DNA from 3 places in the Neobacillus canaveralius genome. Region 1 is predicted to be linked to each of the others. Evidence: a T-box and tRNA genes for the amino acid it is inferred to sense, from the RefSeq annotation. Region 1 holds a T-box; the other regions hold tRNA genes.

The links. A T-box is a leader RNA that pairs with one kind of tRNA and senses whether it is charged. The one in region 1 lies ahead of ABC255_RS07230 (valine--tRNA ligase), so its partner is inferred to be a tRNA-Val.
Region 2: it encodes a tRNA-Val, which carries the amino acid that the T-box ahead of ABC255_RS07230 (valine--tRNA ligase) is inferred to sense. The anticodon was not compared.
Region 3: it encodes a tRNA-Val, which carries the amino acid that the T-box ahead of ABC255_RS07230 (valine--tRNA ligase) is inferred to sense. The anticodon was not compared.

What each region holds. Positions count from the first base shown of each region.
Region 1 is NZ_JBDFLL010000001.1:1,472,201-1,483,279, reverse strand. Features, by position in the region: gene ABC255_RS07240 (sensor domain-containing diguanylate cyclase) at 1-944, opposite strand, end outside; gene ABC255_RS07235 (bifunctional folylpolyglutamate synthase/dihydrofolate synthase) at 1,017-2,339, opposite strand; gene ABC255_RS07230 (valine--tRNA ligase) at 2,413-5,058, opposite strand; T-box leader at 5,124-5,362, opposite strand; gene ABC255_RS07225 (hypothetical protein) at 5,534-5,731, shown strand; gene ysxE (spore coat protein YsxE) at 5,748-6,785, opposite strand; gene spoVID (stage VI sporulation protein D) at 6,870-7,955, opposite strand; gene hemL (glutamate-1-semialdehyde 2,1-aminomutase) at 8,419-9,705, opposite strand; gene hemB (porphobilinogen synthase) at 9,733-10,713, opposite strand; gene ABC255_RS07200 (uroporphyrinogen-III synthase) at 10,942-11,079, opposite strand, start outside.
Region 2 is NZ_JBDFLL010000001.1:1,262,668-1,273,746, reverse strand. Features, by position in the region: gene ABC255_RS06230 (GlgC family sugar phosphate nucleotidyltransferase) at 1-333, opposite strand, end outside; gene ABC255_RS06225 (glucose-1-phosphate adenylyltransferase) at 427-1,572, opposite strand; gene glgB (1,4-alpha-glucan branching protein GlgB) at 1,514-3,460, opposite strand; tRNA gene ABC255_RS06215 (tRNA-Glu) at 4,318-4,389, opposite strand; tRNA gene ABC255_RS06210 (tRNA-Ser) at 4,400-4,490, opposite strand; tRNA gene ABC255_RS06205 (tRNA-Asn) at 4,499-4,573, opposite strand; tRNA gene ABC255_RS06200 (tRNA-Ile) at 4,636-4,712, opposite strand; tRNA gene ABC255_RS06195 (tRNA-Gly) at 4,719-4,792, opposite strand; tRNA gene ABC255_RS06190 (tRNA-His) at 4,811-4,886, opposite strand; tRNA gene ABC255_RS06185 (tRNA-Phe) at 4,916-4,991, opposite strand; tRNA gene ABC255_RS06180 (tRNA-Asp) at 5,020-5,096, opposite strand; tRNA gene ABC255_RS06175 (tRNA-Met) at 5,100-5,173, opposite strand; tRNA gene ABC255_RS06170 (tRNA-Ser) at 5,210-5,302, opposite strand; tRNA gene ABC255_RS06165 (tRNA-Ile) at 5,321-5,397, opposite strand; tRNA gene ABC255_RS06160 (tRNA-Met) at 5,413-5,489, opposite strand; tRNA gene ABC255_RS06155 (tRNA-Ala) at 5,564-5,639, opposite strand; tRNA gene ABC255_RS06150 (tRNA-Pro) at 5,658-5,734, opposite strand; tRNA gene ABC255_RS06145 (tRNA-Arg) at 5,742-5,818, opposite strand; tRNA gene ABC255_RS06140 (tRNA-Leu) at 5,884-5,972, opposite strand; tRNA gene ABC255_RS06135 (tRNA-Gly) at 5,978-6,052, opposite strand; tRNA gene ABC255_RS06130 (tRNA-Leu) at 6,066-6,150, opposite strand; tRNA gene ABC255_RS06125 (tRNA-Lys) at 6,164-6,239, opposite strand; tRNA gene ABC255_RS06120 (tRNA-Thr) at 6,307-6,382, opposite strand; tRNA gene ABC255_RS06115 (tRNA-Val) at 6,422-6,497, opposite strand; rRNA gene rrf (5S ribosomal RNA) at 6,506-6,621, opposite strand; rRNA gene ABC255_RS06105 (23S ribosomal RNA) at 6,753-9,689, opposite strand; rRNA gene ABC255_RS06100 (16S ribosomal RNA) at 9,881-11,079, opposite strand, start outside.
Region 3 is NZ_JBDFLL010000001.1:4,996,858-5,002,446, forward strand. Features, by position in the region: gene ABC255_RS24455 (LysR family transcriptional regulator) at 1-442, opposite strand, end outside; gene ABC255_RS24460 (mannonate dehydratase) at 636-1,646, shown strand; gene ABC255_RS24465 (MFS transporter) at 1,711-3,045, shown strand; tRNA gene ABC255_RS24470 (tRNA-Leu) at 3,360-3,440, opposite strand; tRNA gene ABC255_RS24475 (tRNA-Leu) at 3,463-3,548, opposite strand; tRNA gene ABC255_RS24480 (tRNA-Cys) at 3,586-3,656, opposite strand; tRNA gene ABC255_RS24485 (tRNA-Gly) at 3,663-3,737, opposite strand; tRNA gene ABC255_RS24490 (tRNA-Gln) at 3,742-3,816, opposite strand; tRNA gene ABC255_RS24495 (tRNA-His) at 3,847-3,922, opposite strand; tRNA gene ABC255_RS24500 (tRNA-Trp) at 3,938-4,011, opposite strand; tRNA gene ABC255_RS24505 (tRNA-Tyr) at 4,048-4,132, opposite strand; tRNA gene ABC255_RS24510 (tRNA-Thr) at 4,157-4,232, opposite strand; tRNA gene ABC255_RS24515 (tRNA-Phe) at 4,258-4,333, opposite strand; tRNA gene ABC255_RS24520 (tRNA-Asp) at 4,360-4,436, opposite strand; tRNA gene ABC255_RS24525 (tRNA-Met) at 4,439-4,512, opposite strand; tRNA gene ABC255_RS24530 (tRNA-Val) at 4,539-4,614, opposite strand; tRNA gene ABC255_RS24535 (tRNA-Glu) at 4,648-4,722, opposite strand; tRNA gene ABC255_RS24540 (tRNA-Ser) at 4,743-4,834, opposite strand; tRNA gene ABC255_RS24545 (tRNA-Asn) at 4,844-4,918, opposite strand; rRNA gene rrf (5S ribosomal RNA) at 4,936-5,051, opposite strand; rRNA gene ABC255_RS24555 (23S ribosomal RNA) at 5,183-5,589, opposite strand, start outside.

The sequences.
Region 1 (11,079 bases):
TTTTCCCAAACATAACCGCTTATGCCTTGATTTTTTTTGATCTTAGCAGTCTCCATAGTGATGCCAGTACCACACTGAATCCGGCGGACTAATTGAAGCTCGTCCCCACTATTAACATCAAAAATATAAGCATAGTCAACCGGCAGCATTTCACTTAACTTCTGGATAAATAGGTCAATGACTCCATCTACCTCAAGCCGTTCTGCCATTTGATGACCAATTTCTGCCGCTTTTTGTAAATATTCATTAATTTTTTCACTTGAATAATAAAGCTTAAAAATAATCGATAAACTCGCAAATGGAACAGCCACAATTAATAAAGCTAATAAGCCTTGTTGGTTATAAAACATATATAGGACAAAGCCAAGCGGCAAGGTAATAAATGTGGTGATGGTCTCAACGATGAAATCCTTCCCAAAGTAGGATTCCTTACTTTTATAAATGAAGTATAAATAAAAGGAAATAATAACTTGATTTAAAGAGTAATTTACTACTGCATATATCGCCGCAAGCCATATAGCATGTGGGTCATTTACTAAACTGGGACCAGTTTGTCCCCCAAGTGCGTAGTACACAACTCCGCTCACCAAAGATACAAGGAAAAACATAATTAAATTTAGCGGTATGCGGAAATATTGTTCCTTTTGAACGCGTAGCCTTAAGAGTAACAACACAACAGCGGCTTGGGCAAATATCATTTCTATGAACAAGCCGAAGCTTAAAAATGTTGCAAGTGAAACCCATTGGATTAGAAAGATGGGAGTATTATTAATGACCATCGGCATAAATGCCACAACGGATGTTAACGTCAAAAAAGCTAATAAATCCCACCATTGTCCTGAGAAGTGGGGAGGAAAAGCTTGATAGGTAAACCACATTCCTGCTGGTACCAACAATAACCAAACAAGAAAGATTGCTTTCTTCATTTTCAGTTGTACTGCCATTCTAATCCTCCTCCCCACTTACAATATTTTGAAATTGAGATATACTCATTTTATCAAAAATGCTTTAGCTTGTCATAGTGAAATGGTATTGTTTTTCAAAAATTCACTTAAATACGATTTAGCCTCTGAGATGAAATATAAAGAACCTGTGACAACTAGAACGGAATCTGGCTGCAGGTCTTGAACACATTTGGCAAGATGAGAATCCCAATCCTCCCCGATTCTTTTATTTTTCGAATGACTTAAAGAAAACAAATCGATGGCATCCGCTGCTCGAGGGAAATCAAACGATACAAATGAGATTTCATCAGCGACTTGATCCAATTGAGATATCATTTGGTCGAGCTTTTTATCCTTTAATGCTGCAAATACAATATGAATAGTGTTGTTAGAATAGCGATTAGAAAGTTCATGAACAAGTGCCGAAATACCTTCATCATTATGAGCGCCATCAATAATGACGAGTGGATTATTTGAGAGGATATCAAATCTTCCTGGCCAATACGCTCTCTTTAAACCTTTCCTTATTGCATTTTCTGAGATTGAAAATTCTTCGTGATGATTAATAGATTGAGCTGCCATAACGGCTAACGCTGCATTTTCTGTTTGGTGCTGGCCAATCATGCTAATTTCTAAATGTTCGAATTTAAGATTAGCACTATTTAAAGTAAACTCCTCACCAGTTTCTTGTGGACTGTGTGAAGTAATCGAGAAATCCTGATTCAATATATTTAGTGGAGCATGCTTTTTATCAGCCTGTTCTTTTATTACCTTTATGGCATCTTGATTTTTTACAGCAGTGAAAACAGGAATCTGATCTTTTATTATACCAGCTTTTTCGAATGCAATTTCTGCGTACGTGTGACCAAGGATGTTCGTATGATCAAGTCCAATGTTTGTAATAACAGAAGTTATTGGCTGAATGATATTGGTTGAATCAAATCTTCCCCCTAAGCCCACTTCATAAAGTACGATGTCAACTTGATTTATATTGGCAAAATAATAGAAAGACATCGCTGTAATCACTTCAAACTCGGTTGGACTGCCTAGTTCAGTTTGTTCTAATTCATCCGCTAAAGGACGAATCACATTGGTTAACTCAAGTATTTCTTCGTCACTGATTGGCTTCCCATTAACTGAGATACGCTCATTAAATTGTTCTATATATGGCGATGTAAATGTACCAACGGAATAACCTGCGGCTTCGAGGATATTGCGTAAGAAGGTTACTGTTGACCCTTTTCCATTTGTTCCGCCAATATGAACGGTTTTCATTTTCTTCTCTGGATGGCCAAGCTTGTCCATCATCCATTCCATTCGGGTCAGACCAGGTTTAATCCCGAGTCTTAATCGTCCATGTATCCATTCAAGGGCTTCACTATATGAGCTAAACATTTTAAGATACCCCTTTTCCTATTTCTAAAAGAAGACGAATCCCTATTGAAGGACTCGTCTCGATTTCTTTTTATTATAATCCTTTTAACTCATTTATACGAGCCTCTACTAACGCTCTTTTTTCGCGATAGTCTTGTTCCTTTGCTCGTTCTTCGGCAACAACACTCTCAGGTGCTTTTTTCATAAAGCCTTCGTTGTTTAGTTTCTTTTCTACTCTTTCTACTTCTTTTGTTAACTTATCGTATTCTTTTTCGAGTCGCGCAATTTCTTCATCAATGTTAATCAAACCTTCTAGTGGAAGATAGATTTCCAAGCCGGTAATTACAGCTGTCATTGCCTTCTCTGGGGTTTCAAGGTTTGTTCCCAATTGTAATTCTTCTGGATTACAGAATTTTTCAATATAGCCGCGGTTCTTTTCAATCGCCTTTAATACTGAATCATCCTTCGCCTTAACAAGCATTTTAATTTTCTTGCTCATTGGCGTGTTTACCTCAGCACGGATGTTACGAACGGAACGAATCATTTCCATTAACATTTTCATTTCCTGCGCAGCTTGTTCATCAGAGTAGGCTGGATTTACCTCAGGCCACTTAGCAGTTGTAATTGATTCACCACTATGTGGAAGGTTCTGCCAGATTTCCTCGGTAATGAATGGCATGAACGGATGTAACAAACGCATCGTCTGATCAAGAACATGTGCAAGAATCGAACGAGTTGTTTTCTTTGCTGATTCATCCTCACCATATAATGGAAGCTTTGCCATCTCAATGTACCAGTCACAGAAATCATCCCAGATGAAGTTGTATAATGCACGTCCTGCTTCTCCGAATTCATAACGCTTTGAAAGCTTTGTAACACTTTCAATGGTTTCATTTAATTGAGTGAGAATCCATTTATCTGCAACGGATTTTTCGCCGCTAAAATCGATTTCATCATATGTCATGCCATCCATGTTCATTAATGCAAAACGAGAGGCGTTCCAAATTTTATTTGCAAAGTTCCAAGTAGATTCGACCTTTTCAAAGCTAAAACGTAAATCCTGACCTGGAGAGCTTCCTGTTGAAAGGAAGTAACGTAAGGCATCTGCACCGTATTTGTCGATAACATCCATTGGATCAACACCATTGCCAAGGGATTTACTCATTTTTCGACCTTGTTCATCGCGAACTAGACCGTGGATGAGAACATCTTTAAATGGCCGTTCACCTGTAAATTCAAGGCTTTGGAAGATCATCCGAGAAACCCAGAAGAAGATAATATCATAACCGGTTACAAGTACATCTGTTGGGAAGAAACGCTTGAAGTCTTCTGCTTCAACATTTGGCCAACCCATTGTAGAAAACGGCCATAATGCAGAACTGAACCATGTATCCAATACGTCTTTATCCTGCTCCCAATTTTCACTATCTGCTGGCGCTTCGTGACCAACGAATATTTCACCTGTTTCTTTATGGTACCAAGCAGGAATTCGGTGACCCCACCAGAGCTGTCTTGAAATACACCAGTCGCGGATATTTTCCATCCAGTGCAGGTACGTTTTTTCAAAGCGTTCCGGAACAAAGTTAACTTTGTTTTCTTTATTTTGCAGAGCGATTGCCTCATCCGCAAGTGGCTGCATCTTAACGAACCATTGTGTTGAAAGGTAAGGCTCAACAACTGCACCGCTGCGCTCGGAATGACCAACAGAGTGTAAGTGCTCTTCAATTTTGAAAAGAACGCCTTGTTCCTGAAGGTCTTTAACAATTTGCTTACGGCATTCAAAACGGTCCATACCTTTGTACTTTCCAGCTCTGTCATTCATTGTGCCGTCTTCGTTCATTACTAAAACACGCTCAAGATTATGACGGTTGCCGATTTCAAAGTCATTTGGATCATGTGCTGGTGTAATCTTAACAGCACCAGAACCGAATTCCATATCTACATAATCATCGCCAACAATTTTGATCTTACGACCAACGATTGGAAGGATGACAGTTTTACCGATTAAATGTTTGTAACGCTCATCTTCTGGATGAACCGCAACTGCTGTATCACCCAACATTGTTTCTGGACGAGTGGTTGCTACTTCAATATGTCCTGAACCGTCTGCTAACGGATATTTCATGTGATAAAATGCACCTTGAACATCCTTGTAAATAACCTCGATATCAGATAATGCTGTCTTTGTAGATGGATCCCAGTTGATGATGTACTCGCCGCGGTAAATAAGACCTTTGTTATAAAGAGTAACAAAAACTTCACGTACCGCTGCGGATAGACCTTCATCTAGTGTGAAACGTTCACGGCTGTAATCTAATCCTAAACCTAACTTTGACCACTGCTGGCGGATATGAGAAGCGTATTCTTCCTTCCACTTCCATGTTTCCTCAACGAACTTTTCACGGCCTAAATCATAACGGCTTTTGCCTTCGCTGCGAAGTTTTTCTTCAACTTTTGCTTGCGTTGCGATACCAGCGTGGTCCATTCCTGGAAGCCAGAGAACATCATAGCCCTGCATCCGCTTCATGCGTGTAACGATATCTTGCAATGTTGTATCCCAAGCATGCCCTAAGTGCAGCTTTCCAGTAACGTTAGGCGGCGGGATTACGATTGTATAAGGCTGCTTGCCCTCATCATTCTGTGCTTCAAAAAACTTTCCTTTCAGCCACCAATCATATCTTCCTTGCTCAATCGACTGTGGATCATACTTAGTCGGCATGGTAATTTCCTTTGTCTCCATTTGACCATCTCCTTTATTTCTCTTTCTTTTAAGTAACTAGACAAACAAAAAACCCCATTCGTCAATAAAAGGACGAATGGAGTTTGTTTCGCGGTACCACCTTTTTTCCAATCCTACAGAAATGGATTGGCGCTTAAATAGATAACGGATTTGATCCGTCTTCAACTAATGGGATGTTAAATCTCCGTTCGCTGAAGAAGCTCAAGGGTGACCTTCCGAGTGTCTGCTTAGGAAACCTTCCAGCTAATAGCTTCCCTCTCTTAAAGCAGGTGTACATCGTACTCTTCCCTGTCTATGCTTGTGTGTTATTAATCATATTGTTTATACTACCCAAAAAGTGTTCTAGTCGTCAATAATGATAGCCAATTTTTTTATATTATATACCATTTTGTAAAAAACGTTAAGAATTTAGGGGAATTCACTATGTAAGAAGAATATACATAAAAGAAATGCCATTTTGGAGAGGAAGTATGAAATGAAGCGGAGGAAATTTATCACCAAATACTCCTACACTCCCTGGTATCGAACGACTAGGAGAGTATGCGAGCAGTTGATTCTGCCGTTTACGATTTTTCAATTAATCCGAACACTTTTTATTCCCACTGTGTTTGATGTACTTTTGCTAACTGTGTTTATTGCCATTGCGGTATCAATTTATTTTGAAATTGTTTAGAGCCCATTTAGCATGATTACTGCTGCTGGGCTCCTTCTTTTGCCTGCTTCTCTTGTTCATCAATTTCAGTCATTCTCATTACAACATATTCTGAATTCTTCAGATGCCAGTATTTCCGCTGCAGCATTCGGACAAACTTCAGCTCATTTTTTGGCTGTTCTTTTTTATAATACTTTTCGGCCACCTGAATGATTGGAATCGGATAAGCTAAATAACTAAAGAATAGCAATTTTTCATCTGCCTTAAAGGGAAAAAATTTATAGTAATGATAAACCCACTCCACCGCTTCGTCATTTCTTGTTGGCTGGGTATTAAAGGAACGGGATAAGTATGGCAATAAATCATGAATCGGTGAGCCATAGCGGGCATTTTCAAAGTTAATAAAATAGCCGTACCCTTTTTCGTCGTAAAGAAAATGCTCGGATGATATTTTTCCATGCGTTATCACCATTCGTGCTTTTTCTTCTTCCTTTGTTTTTTCATACCATTCTTCGAATTTAGTTTTAGAAAAGCGAAGTGCCTGACTTATTTCGTTATAGTATAGGCAAAACACCAATTCAAATGGGGACATATAGGTCTTTTTTTCACATTCATCGATAAAGCCATCCAGAAATTCCTGATTCTTATCGAGCACCTCAATCGTTTTTTCGTAATGCTCTGTCCGCTCCTCCTTATTCACCTTAATGTCCTTAGCAGAGAGTGTGTGCAGCCTTGCCAACTCACGAAAAAGCTGCTGGTGTTTCTGTGTCCGGTCTTCCTTTATTTCATTCGACATCCAAGGCATTAAGTAATATAAGGCTTTATCATGGAGAACAGCATACCTTCCGTCCATCGTCGGATAGATAGGGACAATTCGATTGTATCCTTTTTGGTATAGAAGATGAACATGGCGAATAAAATCTGTACCATTTGTCGGGTCAATTTTCTTCAATGCAAAGGTCCCTTTATCTGAATAGATTTTTTTAATATTGCCGTGTTCCTCAACAAAATAAGGCTTTATTTGGTAGTTATTTAATATCGGTATCAGCGAGTCTACCTGATTTGTGTCGCGCATAGACCATTCATCTGCCTTTCAGCCAGGGCAAAATCCTTAAAAAGATGGGAGCAGGTTAATAACCCGCTCACCATGTATTTATTATTATTTTTTTGCTAGTGCGACCGGTACATATAATACTTGACCCTCAAATACATCTTGATTGAGTTCAAGATTATTGTAACGCAGCAGATTGGGGACTGATACCGCATAACGGTCGGCAAGACTATCTAGCGTGTCGCCCTTTTGGACAATGCAAACTTTTAATCTAGCTTGATCTGAAGCTTCTTCTTTGCGGGCAAAGAACTCCGTTAATGTCATTGTTTTCTTCTTTGATGGTTTCTTTTTGGCTTGTTTAGGTGGTGCTTCTGGGGAAGAAGAGCTCTCCTCAAGGACTGGTTCTTTTGCTGGTGCTGGCTCTTCTACCTCCTGTGCCGGAGCTTCCTCGACGATTTCTTCTATCTCTTGAACGGGCTCACTTGCTTCACTTCTGGCATGTTCAAAAACAACAGGCTGTGTTGGCTGCTCGGGCTCTCCCTCATCTTCAGGCTCTTGATACGAGAATGTTGGGAATTTCGGAAAAGCTTCAACCTTTTCCTCTTCTGGCAGTTTCCTTGCTTCAGCCTCAAACAAGAAAGTATCCTCAAATTGATTCTCTTCTTGTTCCGCTTCTTCTTGTTCTTGTGCACTTGGAACTTCTACCTGATAACGATGGAGTACTTCATACTCCTCTTCTTGTTCCTCAGTTTCTTCTTGTTGTGTTGAATCATACAAGCCGCTGATGGTTAATTCTGCGGACAGTTTCAGACAACTGCGCTCCGGAATGGAATAATCAAATGACTCCACAATTACATCGATATCATAGATGCTTTGAATTCGATTGTTTGGAATGGTAATATCGACAGGAAAACGGTGTGAAAATTCACAAATGCCTTCTTCTTGTGGATCCACTCTTTCCACATACTTTTGGTTAGGTACATTTTCTTCCTCTTCCACTGCACTTTCATTGTCATTTCTATATTCGCCAGTTAACTCTAGCGAACCACGTATGGTTACGTATTGATCATTTTCCTGGATGGTAATATCAGGGTCTAGAGAAATCGACACAAGTTCAGCCACTTCCTGTCCTTTTCTAAACCACAATGACTCCTCCAAGGAAAATCGCAGGCACGATTGATTCTCCTGAGACAAAGCGACTCCTCCTTTCGTTTCCTTTTAAGCAAAATCACTATGTCACTTACACTCTATGAACCAATGTATTTAAATATGATAAAAAAGCCTTCTTTACAATAAAAAACACCCACCAATCGATTTTTGAGAAAATGTCTTTCCTTAATCGGGTAACCAGCAAAAGTAAATTAAGCGGAGATTTTCCGGTTAAATGCAGAATGGTGCTCGTATCGGGGTATATAGGCGGAGTTTTTCCGCTTATGCAAAGCAAAATCTCCCATTTTCAAATTTTTCGGGCCAATAGGCGGAATCTCTCCGTCTATATAAGCTGTTTTTAGTGATAATTAATAATTAAGCGGAATTACTCCGCCTATTTATTAGCTCGGATGCTTAACCTAATCCTCAACCGGTAAGTAAACAATACAGAAATAGACGTATGCCCATTGCATACGTCCAATCTTGTGTCTTTTTATAGAAAAAAGTATTATTTTAGTTTTGAAAAAGCAATTTCCACTGCTTTGATTGTCTTTTCGATATCTTCATCAGTATGAGCTGTCGACAAGAACAATCCTTCGAATTGAGATGGCGGCAGGAATACGCCTTGTTCTGCCATTTCACGATAGTAAGCAGCAAAATATTCTAGGTTAGAGGATTTTGCTGTTTCATAGTTGATGACAGGTTCATTGGTGAAGAAGAAACCAATCATAGAACCAGCACGGTTAAAGGTAACAGGAATATCATATTTTTTAGCCGCTGCGGTAATTCCTTTTTCAAGTAAATCTCCCAAGCGCTTGAACTCTTCGTAGTGCTCAGGCGTTAATTGAGTTAATGTTTCATAACCAGCCGTCATCGCTAGCGGGTTTCCTGAAAGTGTTCCTGCTTGATAAATTGGTCCTGCTGGAGCGATTTGACGCATGATTTCAGCTTTACCACCGTAAGCGCCAACTGGCAGACCACCGCCAATTACTTTTCCAAGACAAGTGATATCAGGCGTGATATTAAAATGGCCTTGGGCACAATTGTAGCCGACACGGAAGCCAGTCATAACTTCATCAAAAATCAACAATGCTTCTTTTTCAGTAGTAATCTCACGAAGACCTTCTAAGAATCCTGGAAGCGGCGGCACAAGCCCCATATTACCAGCAACAGGTTCAACGATAATACAAGCAATATCATCACCGAACTGCTCAAACGCATATTTAACGCCCTCAAGGTCATTGTATGCAACAGTAATCGTGTTCTTAGCTACTCCTTCAGGTACACCTGGGCTGTCTGGTAATCCGAGTGTAGCAACCCCAGAACCGGCTTTAATCAAGAGTGAATCACCATGTCCATGGTAACAGCCTTCAAATTTTAATATCTTGTTACGGCCTGTGTAGCCGCGCGCTAAGCGGAGTGCACTCATCGTCGCTTCTGTTCCGGATGAAACCATCCTCACCACTTCAATCGATGGCACACGTTCAATGACAAGCTTCGCTAGTTCATTCTCCATTAACGTCGGTGCACCATAGCTTGTACCAAGCTCTGCCACCTTTTTAATTCCTTCAACCACTCTGTCATTTGTATGGCCTAGGATTAGCGGTCCCCAAGATAATACGTAATCGATATATTCATTGCCATCGATATCATAGATTTTTGAACCTTTTCCTCTTTCCATGAAAATCGGATCCATATTTACAGATTTAAACGCACGTACCGGGCTGTTAACGCCGCCTGGCATCAAGTTTTGAGCTTCTTTAAATGCTTCTACTGACTTTGTATATGAGCGCATTTTTGAGTTCCTCTTTTCGAGTTGTAATTATTGGTCTTCTTTTAACCAGCGGCATGCATCTTTAGCTGCATATGTAATAATAAGGTCTGCACCTGCACGTTTGAATGCAATTAACATTTCCATTACGGTCTGTTTCTCGTCAACCCAGCCGTTTGCAGCAGCAGCTTTGATCATCGAATATTCACCGCTGACGTTATAAGCAACAACAGGAAGATTAAAGTTATTTTTAACATCACGAACGATATCAAGGTAAGGCATTCCCGGTTTCACAATTAGGAAATCTGCACCTTCTGCTACATCGGATTCTGCTTCCCTAAATGCTTCCATTCGGTTGGCAGGGTCCATTTGATAAGTTTTACGATCCCCGAACTGTGGTGCGCCTTCAGCTGCTTCACGGAAAGGTCCGTAAAATGCAGAAGCATATTTAACAGCATAAGACATAATTGGAATATCTTTAAATCCAGCTTCATCCAAACCAGCACGAATCGCTGTCACAAAACCATCCATCATATTTGATGGAGCAATGATATCGGCACCTGCTTCAGCTTGAGCGATAGCTGTTTTTACAAGTAATTCAAGAGATTCGTCGTTTAAGATTTTATCGCCTTCAACCATTCCACAGTGCCCGTGGCTTGTATATTCGCACAAGCACGTATCGGCAACAATAATTATTTCTGGATAATGTTCTTTAATCCATCTGGTTGCAACTTGGATAATGCCATGGTCGTGGAATGCTTGTGTACCGCACTCGTCTTTTGTAGTCGGAATTCCAAATAATAGAACGGACTTAATGCCGTGTGCAACGATATCATCCATTTCAGCTTTTAGGTTATCCATTGATACTTGGAATACACCAGGCATGGAAGATACTTCTCTGCGAATGTTTTCACCTTCATAGATGAATAACGGATAGATGAAGTCGTCTGGTGTTAGGTGGTTTTCTCTAACGAGTGCACGCATATTAGCACTTGTACGTAATCGGCGATGACGTGAAAATTGAAGTTCCATTTATATATACCCCCAAAATGTTTATTATTAGGCTGTGAAAAGAAGTCTGTTGATTTCCACTCCAGGCACTTCGCTTTCCGCGGGCGGTACGGGGAGCCTCCTCGGCGCTTAAGCGCCTGTGGGGTCTCCCCTGCCCCGTCCTCCCGCAGGAGTCTTCGTGCCTTCCGTTCCAATCAACAGACGTGCCAAAATAATTATTTGCTTACACAGCCTCAACCTAAAAAGATTTTAATTTTTTAGTATAAAATCTATGGTGCCTTTAATCATATCTTTAACCGTATACTCCTCTGGAGAAACGTGAACGGGCAGTCCATAGGCGAGTATTCTCTTCTCTGTAACTGGACCGATACAGCTAATTACACATCT
Region 2 (11,079 bases), 210 kb from region 1:
GAAATCTAAATTTGCAGCAAAGTTTTCAAATGTTCCTATTTTATTTATATCAGAATCAACAACGGGAGTTGGAAAAAAGAAAAGCCCATCACGCTTGCGATTTAAATCCCAATTCTTCCCTGAACCTAGGTGGTCCATTAACGAACGGTAGGTCATTTTAGGAAAGATTGCTACACTGCTAATTCCTGAGTTCACCATATTGGAAAGTACAAAATCAATAATACGATAACGTCCCGCAAATGGCAGGGCTGCAAGTGACCGATGTGTTAAAAGGTCCTCTAGATCTTCATGGTACGTTGTTGCGTCAATAACACCTAATAGCTTTCTCTTCAATACTAGTCCCTCCCGAAATTAATGCGTAGGGCGCCTGCTCATTGGCTGTAGACCATAGAGCCGGGTGGCGCCCGCAGCTAGATAGCACATTTTTTAAAAAGCAGGATATAACCCACTTAACATTTCTTCAGTAACAAGAATAATTTCATCATCAAATGAACGAATTACAGTTCCATCAGGAATAATTACATCACTTGGAACAATTGCTTTTTCAATCTTAACGTTTTCACCAATCACTGCATCTGGCATGATTACAGATTCCTTTATAATGGAACCTTTACCAACTGTAACCCCTTGGAATAAAACCGAATTATCAATTTCTCCTTCAATCGTGCAGCCCTCATTAATTAGAGATTCCTTAACAATCGCTTCAGGAGAGATATATTGTGGAGGCTGGTTAGGATTGACAGAATAAATTCTCCAATCATGATCAAATAGATCTAAATCACATTCGTCATTTAATAGATCCATATTTGCTTCCCAAAGACTCTTAACGGTCCCTACATCCTTCCAATAGCCTTTAAAAGGATAGGCATATAACTTCTTATTCTCTTCAAGCAGAGTTGGTATGATGTCTTTACCAAAATCGTGGGAGGATTTAGTATTTCTAGCGTCCATCTCCAGATATTCTTTCAGTATATTCCAGCTAAAAATATAAATGCCCATCGAAGCTAAATTATTTTTTGGCTCTGCTGGCTTTTCCTCAAACTCTGTTATTCTTAATTCATCGTTTGTGTTCATAATGCCAAAACGGCTTGCTTCCGCCCAAGGAACCTCAATTAAGGAGATGGTTACGTCTGCTCTTTTCTCGATATGATATTCAAGCATACTCTCATAATTCATTTTATAAATGTGATCACCTGAAAGGATGAGTACATATTCCGGCTGGTATTGCTTTAAATAATTCAGGTTTTGATAAATTGCACTCGCGGTTCCGGTATACCACTTTACTTCAGAGGTCTCAGCATATGGAGGTAATACGGTTACGCCTCCATCTTTTCGGTCTAGGTCCCATGCGCTTCCTATACCTATATAAGAATTTAATAGCAATGGTTGATATTGTGTTAAGACCCCCACAGTATCAATACCTGAATTAGCACAATTACTTAATGGAAAATCAATGATTCTATACTTACCTCCAAATGGAACAGCAGGCTTTGCCAAATCCTTTGTAAGCGAATTAAGTCTGCTTCCTTTCCCTCCTGCCAATAGCATTGCCACGCACTTTTTCTTTCCCATTACCTTTTCTCTCCTTTCGTTTTTTCACCGGTCGAATGATCTGAAAGCCAAAAGGCGGTATCGTCACATTTACGGAATATGGTCTTCCATGAAATGGCTCATCTAAAGCCATAAATGTTTTCTTATTAATAAAGCCAGCGCCGCCAAATTCCGTATCGTCACTATTAAAAATTTCACGAAACTCAACTTGAGCAGGTACGCCAATTTTATATTCTGGATAATGCACACCTGTAAAATTACAAATGATGATTAAATAATCATTTTCTGTCTTACCATTCCGAATGAAAGAAAAGACTGATTGGCTATAATTATTGCAGTCAATCCATTCAAAACCATCATGCATGTGGTCAAGTTCATACAAAGCCTTAGAACGTTTATAAAGCTTTGTTAATTGTTTAACATATTGATTTACGTTTTGGTGCATTTCATAATCTAATAAATTCCAATCTAACTGTTCCTTGTCTTTCCATTCTGCAAATTGACCAATCTCAAATCCCATAAATAATAGATTCTTACCGGGATGTGCAAACATATACCCTAGAAGCAAGCGGAGTTGGGCAAATTTCTCCCAGTAATCCCCTGGCATTTTGTCTAAAAGCGACTTTTTGCCATGTACCACTTCATCATGTGAAAACGGGAGCATAAAGTTTTCTGTAAAGGCATAAAGAAGTGAAAAAGTTACTTTAGTATGAACACTAGCACGTGCATATGGCGGAGTTTCCATATATTTTAAAATGTCATTCATCCAGCCCATGTTCCATTTATAATCGAAGCCTAAACCACCATAATGGACAGGAGCAGTAACATTAGGGAAATCTGTTGAATCCTCTCCAATCATGACAAAGGTTGGATCATATTCATGAACTTGTATATTTAACTTTTTTAAAAAATCAATTCCAAATGGATTTTCTTGATTCTCGTCTGAATTCGGCCAATAGATGATATTTGCAACAGCATCCATTCTAAAGCCATCAATATGGAAATAATCAATCCAATAAAATGCATTTGAGATGAGGAAACTTTGCACTTCGCCTTTTCCAAGATCAAAGTTTGCTGTTCCCCATACTTTATTTTCCCTGTCACTCTCTGTTTCGTAGGAATAAATATGTGAACCATCAAAACGATACAAACCATGTGAATCCTTACAAAAGTGACCAGGAACCCAATCAAGAATGACGCCAATTCCATTCTGATGACACTGATCTACAAAGTACATAAAGTCCTTTGGTGTGCCGTAGCGAGAGGTTGCCGAAAAGTATCCAGTACCCTGATATCCCCAAGATCCGTCAAAGGGGTGCTCGATAAGCGGTAATAATTCAATATGTGTAAATCCATGTTCAAGCACATAAGGTATGAGTTCTTCTGCCATTTCCTTATATGTTAAAAAATCACCATTTTCATGTTTTTTCCATGAACCAAAATGCACCTCATAGATGATCTGTGGTTCAGATAAGAAGTTTCTTTTTTGCTTTCGGTGCATCCAATGATTATCCTGCCAATCGTAATTTCTCAAAGAATATACGATTGAGGCCGTATTTGGTCTCAGTTCAGAATAAAATGCATATGGATCTGATTTTAAAAGTCTTTCATTTTGTGCTGTGATTATTTCATATTTATAGAGGCAGCCATTCAGGTCTTGATTAATGACAATAATCCATACACCTTCATTGTTTACCCTATGTAAATCGTAACCTTCTCCATTCCAGTTATTGAAATTTCCAACCAGCCTTACTTGGTTAGCATTCGGAGCCCACACACAAAATCGCGTATATACTTTGTCAGTTTCTTTAAAAACGTGTGCCCCAAACAGCTGGTGACTTTGAAAAAGGTTCCCCTCATGAAATAAATGCAACTGATAGCCTGTTGGATATAAAGTGTTCACTGCCATTATTAACCTCATCCTTGTGAAAATGTATTTCAAGGGTTAATTATAAGTGCAAATTACAAATATCTCTTGTAAAACTTTTTTATCTTTTCTGACAATAAAGTATACAGACCGTCATATTCTGGTTTTTTTCAACACGTTTCGACAAAAACGAACAAGAAATCCTTCAACAACCGACAAAAAAACATAAAGTTTTTTTGAAATTTTGGGTAAAAAATATTATTTAAATTATAAGAAACTTTAACATGTAAACGTGCTAAATATGCAGTATATGTAAGCGTTGCCAGCGTTTTTCTCAGTGGTACGGGAAAGCATATTATTATATAGGAATAGTTTTTAACTAAAAAAAATGCACGCTTAAGTCTTGGACAAGCTATAGGCACTTCAAAGGATTGGAGTGTTTGTTTTTCTTATAAAACAACAAATTTTTGGGGATTATATGGGATGATGATTTTATCGGAGATAGAGGGAAAATAAGAATGATTGACACAAATTTTAAGGGATTATGCAGCATGGTATTTTATAGTGGCTGTAGTGCCCCTAATGGGCTCAAAGATAGCCGGAATAACTCATCTGAGATATTAACCAGGCGTACTGCTACTCTAACCCGACTAGAGCGACTCAATTTAATTTAGATGAAGGTATTAAGCCACTGGAGCACTTTGAATGATTTGGCTTTAATTAGCATTTAAATTAATTAGGGTCTTTTATAGTTACCCAAATTCCGTTTGCTTCGACGTTTCGGTCACTATAAACTTAGAATTGATGGAGTTATACATAATCAATTGTAGTATTGTCATTTTTACTGGCAAAAATTAGCACAAAAAAACTGATGATAAAATATCATCAGCCTTTTTGTATGACCCCTACGGGATTCGAACCCGTGTTACCTCCGTGAAAGGGAGGTGTCTTAACCACTTGACCAAGGGGCCTTAATTTTTATGGCGGAGAAGGAGGGATTTGAACCCTCGCGCCGGTTACCCGACCTACACCCTTAGCAGGGGCGCCTCTTCAGCCTCTTGAGTACTTCCCCATAAAAATTGGCTCCGCAGGTAGGACTCGAACCTACGACCGATCGGTTAACAGCCGATAGCTCTACCACTGAGCTACTGCGGAACAATGGAAAATCATTTTGCTGTCGCAAAAAGTTCTAACTATTTTGCTGTCGCAAAAAGTTCTGGTGGGCCTAAATGGACTCGAACCATCGACCTCACGCTTATCAGGCGTGCGCTCTAACCAGCTGAGCTATAGGCCCATAAATTGGAGCGGGTGATGAGAATCGAACTCACAACATCAGCTTGGAAGGCTGAGGTTTTACCACTAAACTACACCCGCGAAAAGTAAAATAATAGATGGGGCGACTGATGGGAATCGAACCCACGAATGCCTGAACCACAATCAGGTGCGTTAACCACTTCGCCACAATCGCCATCATAATAGTTTCCATCTAAAAATAAATGGTGGCTCAGGACGGAATCGAACCGCCGACACAAGGATTTTCAGTCCTTTGCTCTACCGACTGAGCTACTGAGCCACTATATTTTTTGCCATTTTAATAAAAATGGCGGTCTGGACGGGACTCGAACCCGCGACCTCCTGCGTGACAGGCAGGCATTCTAACCAACTGAACTACCAGACCATATTGCGGGGACAGGATTTGAACCTGCGACCTTCGGGTTATGAGCCCGACGAGCTACCAGACTGCTCCACCCCGCGACAATAAAAATATTTCATTTTGCTGAATTAATAAAATGGAGGAGGAAGAGGGATTCGAACCCCCGCGCGGTTTGACCCGCCTGTCGGTTTTCAAGACCGATCCCTTCAGCCGAACTTGGGTATTCCTCCAAAAAAACATAAAATTACTGGTGGACCTTGTAGGACTCGAACCTACGACCGGACGGTTATGAGCCGTCTGCTCTAACCAGCTGAGCTAAAGGTCCAAATTAAGGTTTATTTGGTAGCGGCGGAGGGGATCGAACCCCCGACCTTACGGGTATGAACCGTACGCTCTAGCCAGCTGAGCTACACCGCCAAATATATAATTAAGTTATAAGTTATTTTCACTAGCGTGAAAAAGCATTGATTATTTTGCTTCGCAAAAAATCTTGGTGGAGCCTAGCGGGATCGAACCGCTGACCTCCTGCGTGCAAAGCAGGCGCTCTCCCAGCTGAGCTAAGGCCCCATTTTGTTATTAAAAGCATGGTCGGGAAGACAGGATTCGAACCTGCGACCCCTTGGTCCCAAACCAAGTGCTCTACCAAGCTGAGCTACTTCCCGTATTATATGGCGCGCCCGAAAGGAGTCGAACCCATAACCTTCTGATCCGTAGTCAGACACTCTATCCAATTGAGCTACGGGCGCAATATATTGAAAGTTTTTTTCGCTATCGCGAAAAAACTCTGGTTATTTTTCTCCGAAAAATAACTTGGTGCCGAGGACCGGAATCGAACCGGTACGGTAGTCACCTACCGCAGGATTTTAAGTCCTGTGCGTCTGCCAGTTCCGCCACCCCGGCAACTATGGAGCGGAAGACGGGATTCGAACCCGCGACCCCCACCTTGGCAAGGTGGTGTTCTACCACTGAACTACTTCCGCATATTAAATTAAATGGTGCGGGTGAAGGGAGTCGAACCCCCACGCCTTGCGGCGCCAGATCCTAAGTCTGGTGCGTCTGCCAATTCCGCCACACCCGCATATACATTTAAATGGTGAGCCATGAAGGACTCGAACCTTCGACCCTCTGATTAAAAGTCAGATGCTCTACCAACTGAGCTAATGGCTCATATAATTGGCACTTATATGATAACTGTGTTTACGCTGCCGCTGATATGAACCAACGAAGTAAAGCATGGTGCCGGCTAGAGGACTTGAACCCCCAACCTACTGATTACAAGTCAGTTGCTCTACCAATTGAGCTAAACCGGCATATATGGGAAAGTTATTTTCGCTATCGCGAAAAAACTTTGGTGGAGGATGACGGGATCGAACCGCCGACCCTCTGCTTGTAAGGCAGATGCTCTCCCAGCTGAGCTAATCCTCCATATATAAGCCTGGCAACGTCCTACTCTCACAGGGACAAAGTCCCAACTACCATCGGCGCTGAGAAGCTTAACTTCCGTGTTCGGTATGGGAACGGGTGTGACCTTCTCGCCATTATTGCCAGACTACTTTCTCAAAGACAAAATCTATTATATTGTCTTTTTCGATATTTTTCAAGAGGTTTTTGAAAAAAATTTCATTCCCTCAAAACTAGATAATTTCAGAAGAAGTTGTAAAACGAGTTCACCTTTAAAAATTGGTTAAGTCCTCGAACGATTAGTATCAGTCAGCTCCACATGTTACCACGCTTCCACCTCTGACCTATCAACCTGATCATCTTTCAGGGTTCTTACTAGCTTGACGCTATGGGAAATCTCATCTTGAGGGGGGCTTCATGCTTAGATGCTTTCAGCACTTATCCCGTCCGCACATAGCTACCCAGCGATGCCTTTGGCAAGACAACTGGTACACCAGCGGTGCGTCCATCCCGGTCCTCTCGTACTAAGGACAGCTCCTCTCAAATTTCCTGCGCCCACGACGGATAGGGACCGAACTGTCTCACGACGTTCTGAACCCAGCTCGCGTACCGCTTTAATGGGCGAACAGCCCAACCCTTGGGACCGACTACAGCCCCAGGATGCGATGAGCCGACATCGAGGTGCCAAACCTCCCCGTCGATGTGGACTCTTGGGGGAGATAAGCCTGTTATCCCCGGGGTAGCTTTTATCCGTTGAGCGATGGCCCTTCCATGCGGAACCACCGGATCACTAAGCCCGACTTTCGTCCCTGCTCGACTTGTAGGTCTCGCAGTCAAGCTCCCTTGTGCCTTTACACTCTGCGAATGATTTCCAACCATTCTGAGGGAACCTTTGGGCGCCTCCGTTACTCTTTAGGAGGCGACCGCCCCAGTCAAACTGCCCACCTGACACTGTCTCCCACCCCGATAAGGGGTGCGGGTTAGAATTTCAATACAGCCAGGGTAGTATCCCACCGACGCCTCCACCGAAGCTAGCGCTCCGGTTTCTCAGGCTCCTACCTATCCTGTACAAGCTGTACCAAAATTCAATATCAGGCTACAGTAAAGCTCCACGGGGTCTTTCCGTCCTGTCGCGGGTAACCTGCATCTTCACAGGTACTATAATTTCACCGAGTCTCTCGTTGAGACAGTGCCCAGATCGTTACGCCTTTCGTGCGGGTCGGAACTTACCCGACAAGGAATTTCGCTACCTTAGGACCGTTATAGTTACGGCCGCCGTTTACTGGGGCTTCGATTCAGAGCTTCGCTTGCGCTAACCCCTCCTCTTAACCTTCCAGCACCGGGCAGGCGTCAGCCCCTATACTTCGCCTTGCGGCTTCGCAGAGACCTGTGTTTTTGCTAAACAGTCGCCTGGGCCTATTCACTGCGGCTCTTCGAGGCTATTCACCTCAAAAAGCACCCCTTCTCCCGAAGTTACGGGGTCATTTTGCCGAGTTCCTTAACGAGAGTTCTCTCGCACACCTTAGGATTCTCTCCTCGCCTACCTGTGTCGGTTTGCGGTACGGGCACCTTTTATCTCGCTAGAGGCTTTTCTTGGCAGTGTGGAATCAGGAACTTCGGTACTATATTTCCCTCGCCATCACAGCTCAGCCTTCACGGTAAGCGGATTTTCCTACTTACCAGCCTAACTGCTTGTACGCGCATATCCAACAGCGCGCTTACCCTATCCTCCTGCGTCCCCCCATCACTCAAACGATAAAGAGGTGGTACAGGAATATCAACCTGTTGTCCATCGCCTACGCCTTTCGGCCTCGGCTTAGGTCCCGACTAACCCTGAGAGGACGAGCCTTCCTCAGGAAACCTTAGGCATACGGTGGACGGGATTCTCACCCGTCTTTCGCTACTCATACCGGCATTCTCACTTCTAAGCGCTCCACCAGTCCTTACGGTCTAGCTTCGACGCCCTTAGAACGCTCTCCTACCACTGACACCTAATGGTGTCAATCCACAGCTTCGGTGTTACGTTTAGCCCCGGTACATTTTCGGCGCAGAGTCACTCGACCAGTGAGCTATTACGCACTCTTTAAATGGTGGCTGCTTCTAAGCCAACATCCTGGTTGTCTAAGCAACTCCACATCCTTTTCCACTTAACGTAAACTTTGGGACCTTAGCTGGTGGTCTGGGCTGTTTCCCTTTTGACTACGGATCTTATCACTCGCAGTCTGACTCCCACGGATAAGTCTTTGGCATTCGGAGTTTGTCTGAATTCGGTAACCCGATGAGGGCCCCTAGTCCAAACAGTGCTCTACCTCCAAGACTCTTACAACGTGAGGCTAGCCCTAAAGCTATTTCGGAGAGAACCAGCTATCTCCAAGTTCGATTGGAATTTCTCCGCTACCCACACCTCATCCCCGCACTTTTCAACGTGCGTGGGTTCGGGCCTCCAGTAAGTGTTACCTCACCTTCACCCTGGACATGGGTAGATCACCTGGTTTCGGGTCTACGACCACATACTCATACGCCCTATTCAGACTCGCTTTCGCTGCGGCTCCGTCTCTTCAACTTAACCTTGCATGTAATCGTAACTCGCCGGTTCATTCTACAAAAGGCACGCTATCACCCATTAACGGGCTCTAACTACTTGTAGGCACACGGTTTCAGGATCTATTTCACTCCCCTTCCGGGGTGCTTTTCACCTTTCCCTCACGGTACTGGTTCACTATCGGTCACTAGGGAGTATTTAGCCTTGGGAGATGGTCCTCCCAGCTTCCGACCGGATTTCTCGTGTCCGGCCGTACTCAGGATCCACTCAGGAGGGAACGAAGTTTCAACTACAGGGTTTTTACCTTCTATGACGGACCTTTCCAGATCGCTTCATCTACCCCGTTCCTTTGTAACTCCATGTTGAGTGTCCTACAACCCCAAGAGGCAAGCCTCTTGGTTTGGGCTATGTCCCGTTTCGCTCGCCGCTACTCAGGGAATCGCGTTTGCTTTCTCTTCCTCCGGGTACTTAGATGTTTCAGTTCCCCGGGTCTGCCTTCAATACCCTATGTATTCAGGTAAAGATACTGCTCCATTACGAGCAGTGGGTTCCCCCATTCGGAAATCTCCGGATCAAAGCTTACTTACAGCTCCCCGAAGCATATCGGTGTTAGTCCCGTCCTTCATCGGCTCCTAGTGCCAAGGCATCCACCGTGCGCCCTTTCTAACTTAACCTAAAAGGTTATTTTCTTCTTATTAATAAGAGAGAAAAACTAATGTGGCGATTCTCGGTTTTACTTGACTTCTTCTTACGATTATCTAGTTTTCAAGGAACAAATGTTTCGAGAGAGAATTGCACTCTCAAAACTAAACAAACAAGTAACCATCAACAGTTTATCAGTCCACAAGGACTGCATATTCCTTAGAAAGGAGGTGATCCAGCCGCACCTTCCGATACGGCTACCTTGTTACGACTTCACCCCAATCATCTGTCCCACCTTAGGCGGCTGGCTCCTTACGGTTACCCCACCGACTTCGGGTGTTACAAACTCTCGTGGTGTGACGGGCGGTGTGTACAAGGCCCGGGAACGTATTCACCGCGGCATGCTGATCCGCGATTACTAGCGATTCCGGCTTCATGTAGGCGAGTTGCAGCCTACAATCCGAACTGAGAATGGTTTTATGGGATTGGCTTAACCTCGCGGTTTTGCAGCCCTTTGTACCATCCATTGTAGCACGTGTGTAGCCCAGGTCATAAGGGGCATGATGATTTGACGTCATCCCCACCTTCCTCCGGTTTGTCACCGGCAGTCACCTTAGAGTGCCCAACTGAATGCTGGCAACTAAGATCAAGGGTTGCGCTCGTTGCGGGACTTAACCCAACATCTCACGACACGAGCTGACGACAACCATGCACCACCTGTCACTCTGTCCCCCGAAGGGGAAAATCCTATCTCTAGGAGTGTCAGAGGATGTCAAGACCTGGTAAGGTTCTTCGCGTTGCTTCGAATTAAACCACATGCTCCACCGCTTGTGCGGGCCCCCGTCAATTCCTTTGAGTTTCAGCCTTGCGGCCGTACTCCCCAGGCGGAGTGCTTAATGCGTTAGCTGCAGCACTAAAGGGCGGAAACCCTCTAACACTTAGCACTCATCGTTTACGGCGTGGACTACCAGGGTATCTAATCCTGTTTGCTCCCCACGCTTTCGCGCCTCAGCGTCAGTTACAGACCAGAAAGCCGCCTTCGCCACTGGTGTTCCTCCACATCTCTACGCATTTCACCGCTACACGTGGAATTCCGCTTTCCTCTTCTGTACTCAAGTCCCCCAGTTTCCAATGACCCTCCACGGTTGAGCCGTGGGCTTTCACATCAGACTTAAAGGACCGCCTGCGCGCGCTTTACGCCCAATAATTCCGGACAACGCTTGCCACCTACGTATTACCGCGGCTGCTGGCACGTAGTTAGCCGTGGCTTTCTGGTTAGGTACCGTCAAGGTACCGGCAGTTACTCCGATACTTGTTCTTCCCTAACAACAGAGCTTTACGACCCGAAGGCCTTCATCGCTCACGCGGCGTTGCTCCGTCAGACTTTCGTCCATTGCGGAAGATTCCCTACTGCTGCCTCCC
Region 3 (5,589 bases), 3.5 Mb from region 1:
CACTTTCAATTCCAATATGAATTTCTCCATCCTCTAATAGCTTCATAATCTCTCTTCCTAAACCAGTTTTAAGTTGAATTTTCACCTTAGGAAATGCTTTAGTAAAGCTAGCTAGAATAGGAGGCAGCATGTAGATAGCAAAATTATTGGCAGCACCAAGTCGCAACGTACCTTGGACTTCGTTCCCCATATTTTGTACCTGTTCGATAAGATTGTCTCTTTGATGTAATAGATTTTTTGAACTTTCAACCAGAAATTCCCCCTGCAAAGTGAATTGAACTCCTTTATTCCCCCTTATAAGCAGGTCTATATTAAGTTCCTTTTCCAATTGATGAATCCGATACGTAATTGCAGGCTGCGAAATAAACAATCGGTCTGCTGCCTTTTTTATGTTCTTTTCTTCATAGATAACTTGTAGAATTGCCAAATCTCGAAAGTCCATTTACAGCACCCTCCCTTTTTTGCTATAAAATTCCTTATGCTTTTGCTATAAAAAACGAGTATTTTCGTTGAAACCGAATTCATACTACAATCTTACTATAACGAACCGGTTTTTTATGAAGTTAAAAGATATTTTTTAGTGTCTATATTTTGACCATTTAATAGTTCCATATAGAAGGGATGATGTAACCGTGATGAAAATATCAATCACATCGTATACAACAGATTTAACAGATGGAGATTTACGGCAATTAAGTCAGTTAGGTGTAGACTGCATCGACTTTGGAAAAGGTTCTGCTTTTGCTGGTGTAAAAGAACAAGGCTATCCCGATTTAGACCAATTGTTGAAGTTAAGAAGAAGAATTCGTTCTTATGGAATGGATATCAATCGTGTAACTTTGCCTGATATGACTATGAAATTTATGAATAATGAACCCGGCAGTGAGAAAGAACTAGAAAACTCAATAAATGCGATAAAAGTTTTTGGTGAAGCCAGAGTGCCACTTGTTAGACAAAGATTTGAAGGAGATGTATTCCCGCATTTAACAACTAAATACCGTTCCTTTCAGAGAGGTGGAATGATTGCTCGGGGAGAAAGTCTAGGGTTTACAAAGGAAACCTTTACTCATCCGACGGTAGAGGAATATGAACATGTGTGGCAGCGTTTCTGTGATGCTTATACAGAAATGGTTCCAGTCGCTGAAGACTGTAATGTACTACTAGGAATGCATCCTTCAGATGCACCGCATCCTGAGACTCTATTTGGAGGTCTAGGCTATCACCGTCTCATAGATGCATTCCCAAGCAAGAATGTCGGCTATATTTACTGTGTTGGAACAAGAGCAGAGGAAGGCGGAAGTTCCCTTGTATTAAATGAAATTAACAACTATGGCAGAAAAGATAAGATTTTTCTCGTTCATTTCCGTAATGTCAGAGGAAGCCTGCCAACCACAAAGGCTTTTGAGGAAGCACTTCTAGATGACGGTGATATGAACATGTTTAAGGTTTTACTTGAACTAGATAAAGTCGGCTATAACGGCTGCTTGAATCCGGACCATGTTCCAATCCTTGAAGGGGTTCAAATTGAACACAACCCAAGTTGGCCCAACACTTGTATTCAATGGAACTATAACAATATTGGCTATGTGTATTCAATCGGATATATAAAAGCTCTCCTCGCTGCATTAGTAGAATTCAAAGGTTAATTGGAGTCATAAAAATCCAAAGAGGTTCTGATAATCTATTTAACAATAAGAGGAGGAACAATAAATGAGTGGAAATGCAAAATCAACCAATTCCTATGCGGGAAAAAGTAATGCACGTTATTTAATTCTTGCCATATTATTTGTTACAACAGTCATTAATTATATTGACCGTTCGGCTTTAAGTGTTGCTGCACCGATTATGAAAGAGGATCTCTATTTAGATGCTGTAAAACTAGGTCTTGCCTTTTCTGCATTTAACTGGGCCTATACGTTTTTTCAAATACCAGGCGGCTGGCTGCTTGATCGGTTTGGAGCACGTAAAGTATATGGTATTGGTCTATTTGTTTGGTCTTTATTCACCTTTTTTCAAGGATTTGTCGGCAGTTTTCTTACCTTATTCCTCTTAAGATTTATCGTCGGAATTGCGGAAGCACCTTCGTTTCCTGCAAATAGCAGAATGACAACGATGTGGTTCCCTCAGCATGAACGAGGCAGAGCAGTAGCGATTTATAACTCAGCACAATATTTCGGGTTAGCTCTTTTTACACCAGTATTAGCATGGCTTTTGCAGAAAATGGGCTGGAATTATATTTTCTATTTTGCCGGTGGAATTGGAATGATTTTGTCTTTCTTCTGGTTTAAGCTAGTCCGTGACCCATCCGACCATCCACGCGTTAACCAGCAAGAAATCAACTATATTAAAGATGGCGGCGGCTTCGCAGATGCTGGAGAAAAGAAGACAAAAGTAAAATGGGCGCATATCCGATTATTACTAACAAACAGACAAATGATTGGAATTTACATTGGACAATACGCATTAAATACCATTGTTTGGTTTTTCCTAACCTGGTTCCCGACCTATCTGGTTCAAGAAAAAGGCTTGTCTATAATTAAGGTTGGTTTTATCGCATCGATTCCATTTTTAGCTGCGTTTGTTGGAGGGATTATTGGCGGCTTCGTTTCTGACACATTATTGAAAAAAGGAAAATCCTTAGCAGTAGCTCGTAAAACTCCGATTATTACAGGATTCCTTCTTTCAAGCACCATTGTGTTAGCAAACTATACACAGTCTACGGTAGCAATTATTGTTATAATGTCAGTTGCGTTCTTCGCAAAAGGACTAGCTGGACTTACTTGGACTCTTGTTGGAGACATGGCACCTAAAGAGCTTTTAGGAGTAACAGGTGGAATATTTAATACAATTGGAAATATAGCAGGAATTGTTACACCTATTGTCATTGGAATTATCTTAAGCAAGACGCAGTCCTTTAGTGGTGCTTTAGTTTTTGTGGCGAGTATCCTTCTTGTCGGAGCTCTATCCTATATCTTTATCGTTAATAAACCTAGGAGAATTGAACTTCCCGAAGAAAGCCTGCCCAATACAAAACAGGCAGTTTAGGAAAACGGGAGAGCAAAAGAAAAATGAAATCACTCTGCGATAAGTAAAAAGAGTTTAATAAAAATGAAAAAGTATGTTCTTCTTGTGAGATTGTTAAATAGCCAAAACAATTCACAGAAAGACATACTTTTTTTTGTTTTCGTCCACACATATCAGCTAAACATTCAATGGTCGATTTCAATTACCTAAGACCAGATGGACTTCTGATCCCTCTTGCATGTTTCTTCGGGTTCAAAGGGAACCAGATGACTATTTTACTGAAGAAAAAAACACCCACAAATGCTGATTTAACAACATTTGTGGGTGTTTTTAGATACCGGTGGTCGGGGTCGAACCGACACTCCAGAGGAACACGATTTTGAGTCGTGCGCGTCTGCCAATTCCGCCACACCGGCAAAATAAAATTTGTAAAGATAATGCCGAGGACCGGAATCGAACCGGTACGGTAGTCACCTACCGCAGGATTTTAAGTCCTGTGCGTCTGCCAGTTCCGCCACCCCGGCGCAATAATATGCGCTATTAAATCTTAAGAAAGAATGAAGGCGGCAACCGGATTCGAACCGGTGGTAAAGGTTTTGCAGACCTCTGCCTTACCACTTGGCTATGCCGCCATATGATGGAGCGGAAGACGGGATTCGAACCCGCGACCCCCACCTTGGCAAGGTGGTGTTCTACCACTGAACTACTTCCGCGAATTGGCTGGGCTAGCTGGATTTGAACCAACGCATGTCGCAGTCAAAGTGCGATGCCTTACCGCTTGGCTATAGCCCAATGATAAATTTTTCTTTAATGATGGTTATATGGGGCGACTGATGGGAATCGAACCCACGAATGCCTGAACCACAATCAGGTGCGTTAACCACTTCGCCACAATCGCCATAATAAAATTAATTGGCAGGGGTAGTAGGAATTGAACCCACACCAAAGGTTTTGGAGACCTTCGTTCTACCTTTAAACTATACCCCTATAATGGAAATTTATTTTTACTATTGTAAGTAAAATTGGTGGAGGGGGACGGATTCGAACCGCCGAACCCGGAGGGAGCGGATTTACAGTCCGCCGCGTTTAGCCACTTCGCTACCCCTCCACATAATATGAAGTTTCAACCTAATGGTGCCGGCTAGAGGACTTGAACCCCCAACCTACTGATTACAAGTCAGTTGCTCTACCAATTGAGCTAAACCGGCAAGCAAATAATCAATAGAATAAAAATGGTGGCTCAGGACGGAATCGAACCGCCGACACAAGGATTTTCAGTCCTTTGCTCTACCGACTGAGCTACTGAGCCACAATATTACGCCTTTTTAATAAAAATGGCGGTCTGGACGGGACTCGAACCCGCGACCTCCTGCGTGACAGGCAGGCATTCTAACCAACTGAACTACCAGACCAATTGCGGGGACAGGATTTGAACCTGCGACCTTCGGGTTATGAGCCCGACGAGCTACCGGACTGCTCCACCCCGCGACAATAAAAATTCAATGAAATAATCATGGTGGAGGATGACGGGATCGAACCGCCGACCCTCTGCTTGTAAGGCAGATGCTCTCCCAGCTGAGCTAATCCTCCATATTTTAAAACTAAACTGTGTTAACCTTGTAATGGTGACCCCTACGGGATTCGAACCCGTGTTACCTCCGTGAAAGGGAGGTGTCTTAACCACTTGACCAAGGGGCCAATAAAAAGTTAATGTTTTATGGCGGAGAGCAAGGGATTTGAACCCTTGAGACAGGGTTACCCGCCTACACGATTTCCAATCGTGCTCCTTCGGCCACTCGGACAGCTCTCCATAAAAGAATGGCTCCGCAGGTAGGACTCGAACCTACGACCGATCGGTTAACAGCCGATAGCTCTACCACTGAGCTACTGCGGAATAACAATAGAATTGCAGCCTGGCAACGTCCTACTCTCACAGGGACAAAGTCCCAACTACCATCGGCGCTGAGAAGCTTAACTTCCGTGTTCGGTATGGGAACGGGTGTGACCTTCTCGCCATTATTACCAGACTACTTTTCTCAAAGACAATCTTTATTATACTGTCTTTTTGAGATTTTTCAAGAGGTTTTTGAAAAAAATTCATTCCCTCAAAACTAGATAATTTCAGAAGAAGTTGTAAAAACGAGTTCACCATAAAAAATTGGTTAAGTCCTCGAACGATTAGTATCAGTCAGCTCCACATGTTACCACGCTTCCACCTCTGACCTATCAACCTGATCATCTTTCAGGGTTCTTACTAGCTTGACGCTATGGGAAATCTCATCTTGAGGGGGGCTTCATGCTTAGATGCTTTCAGCACTTATCCCGTCCGCACATAGCTACCCAGCGATGCCTTTGGCAAGACAACTGGTACACCAGCGGTGCGTCCATCCCGGTCCTCTCGTACTAAGGACAGCTCCTCTCAAATTTCCTGCGCCCACGACGGATAGGGACCGAACTGTCTCACGACGTTCTGAACCCAGCTCGCGTACCGCTTTAATGGGCGAACAGCCCAACCCTTGGGACCGACTACAGCCCCAGGATGCGATGAGCCGACATCGAGGTGCC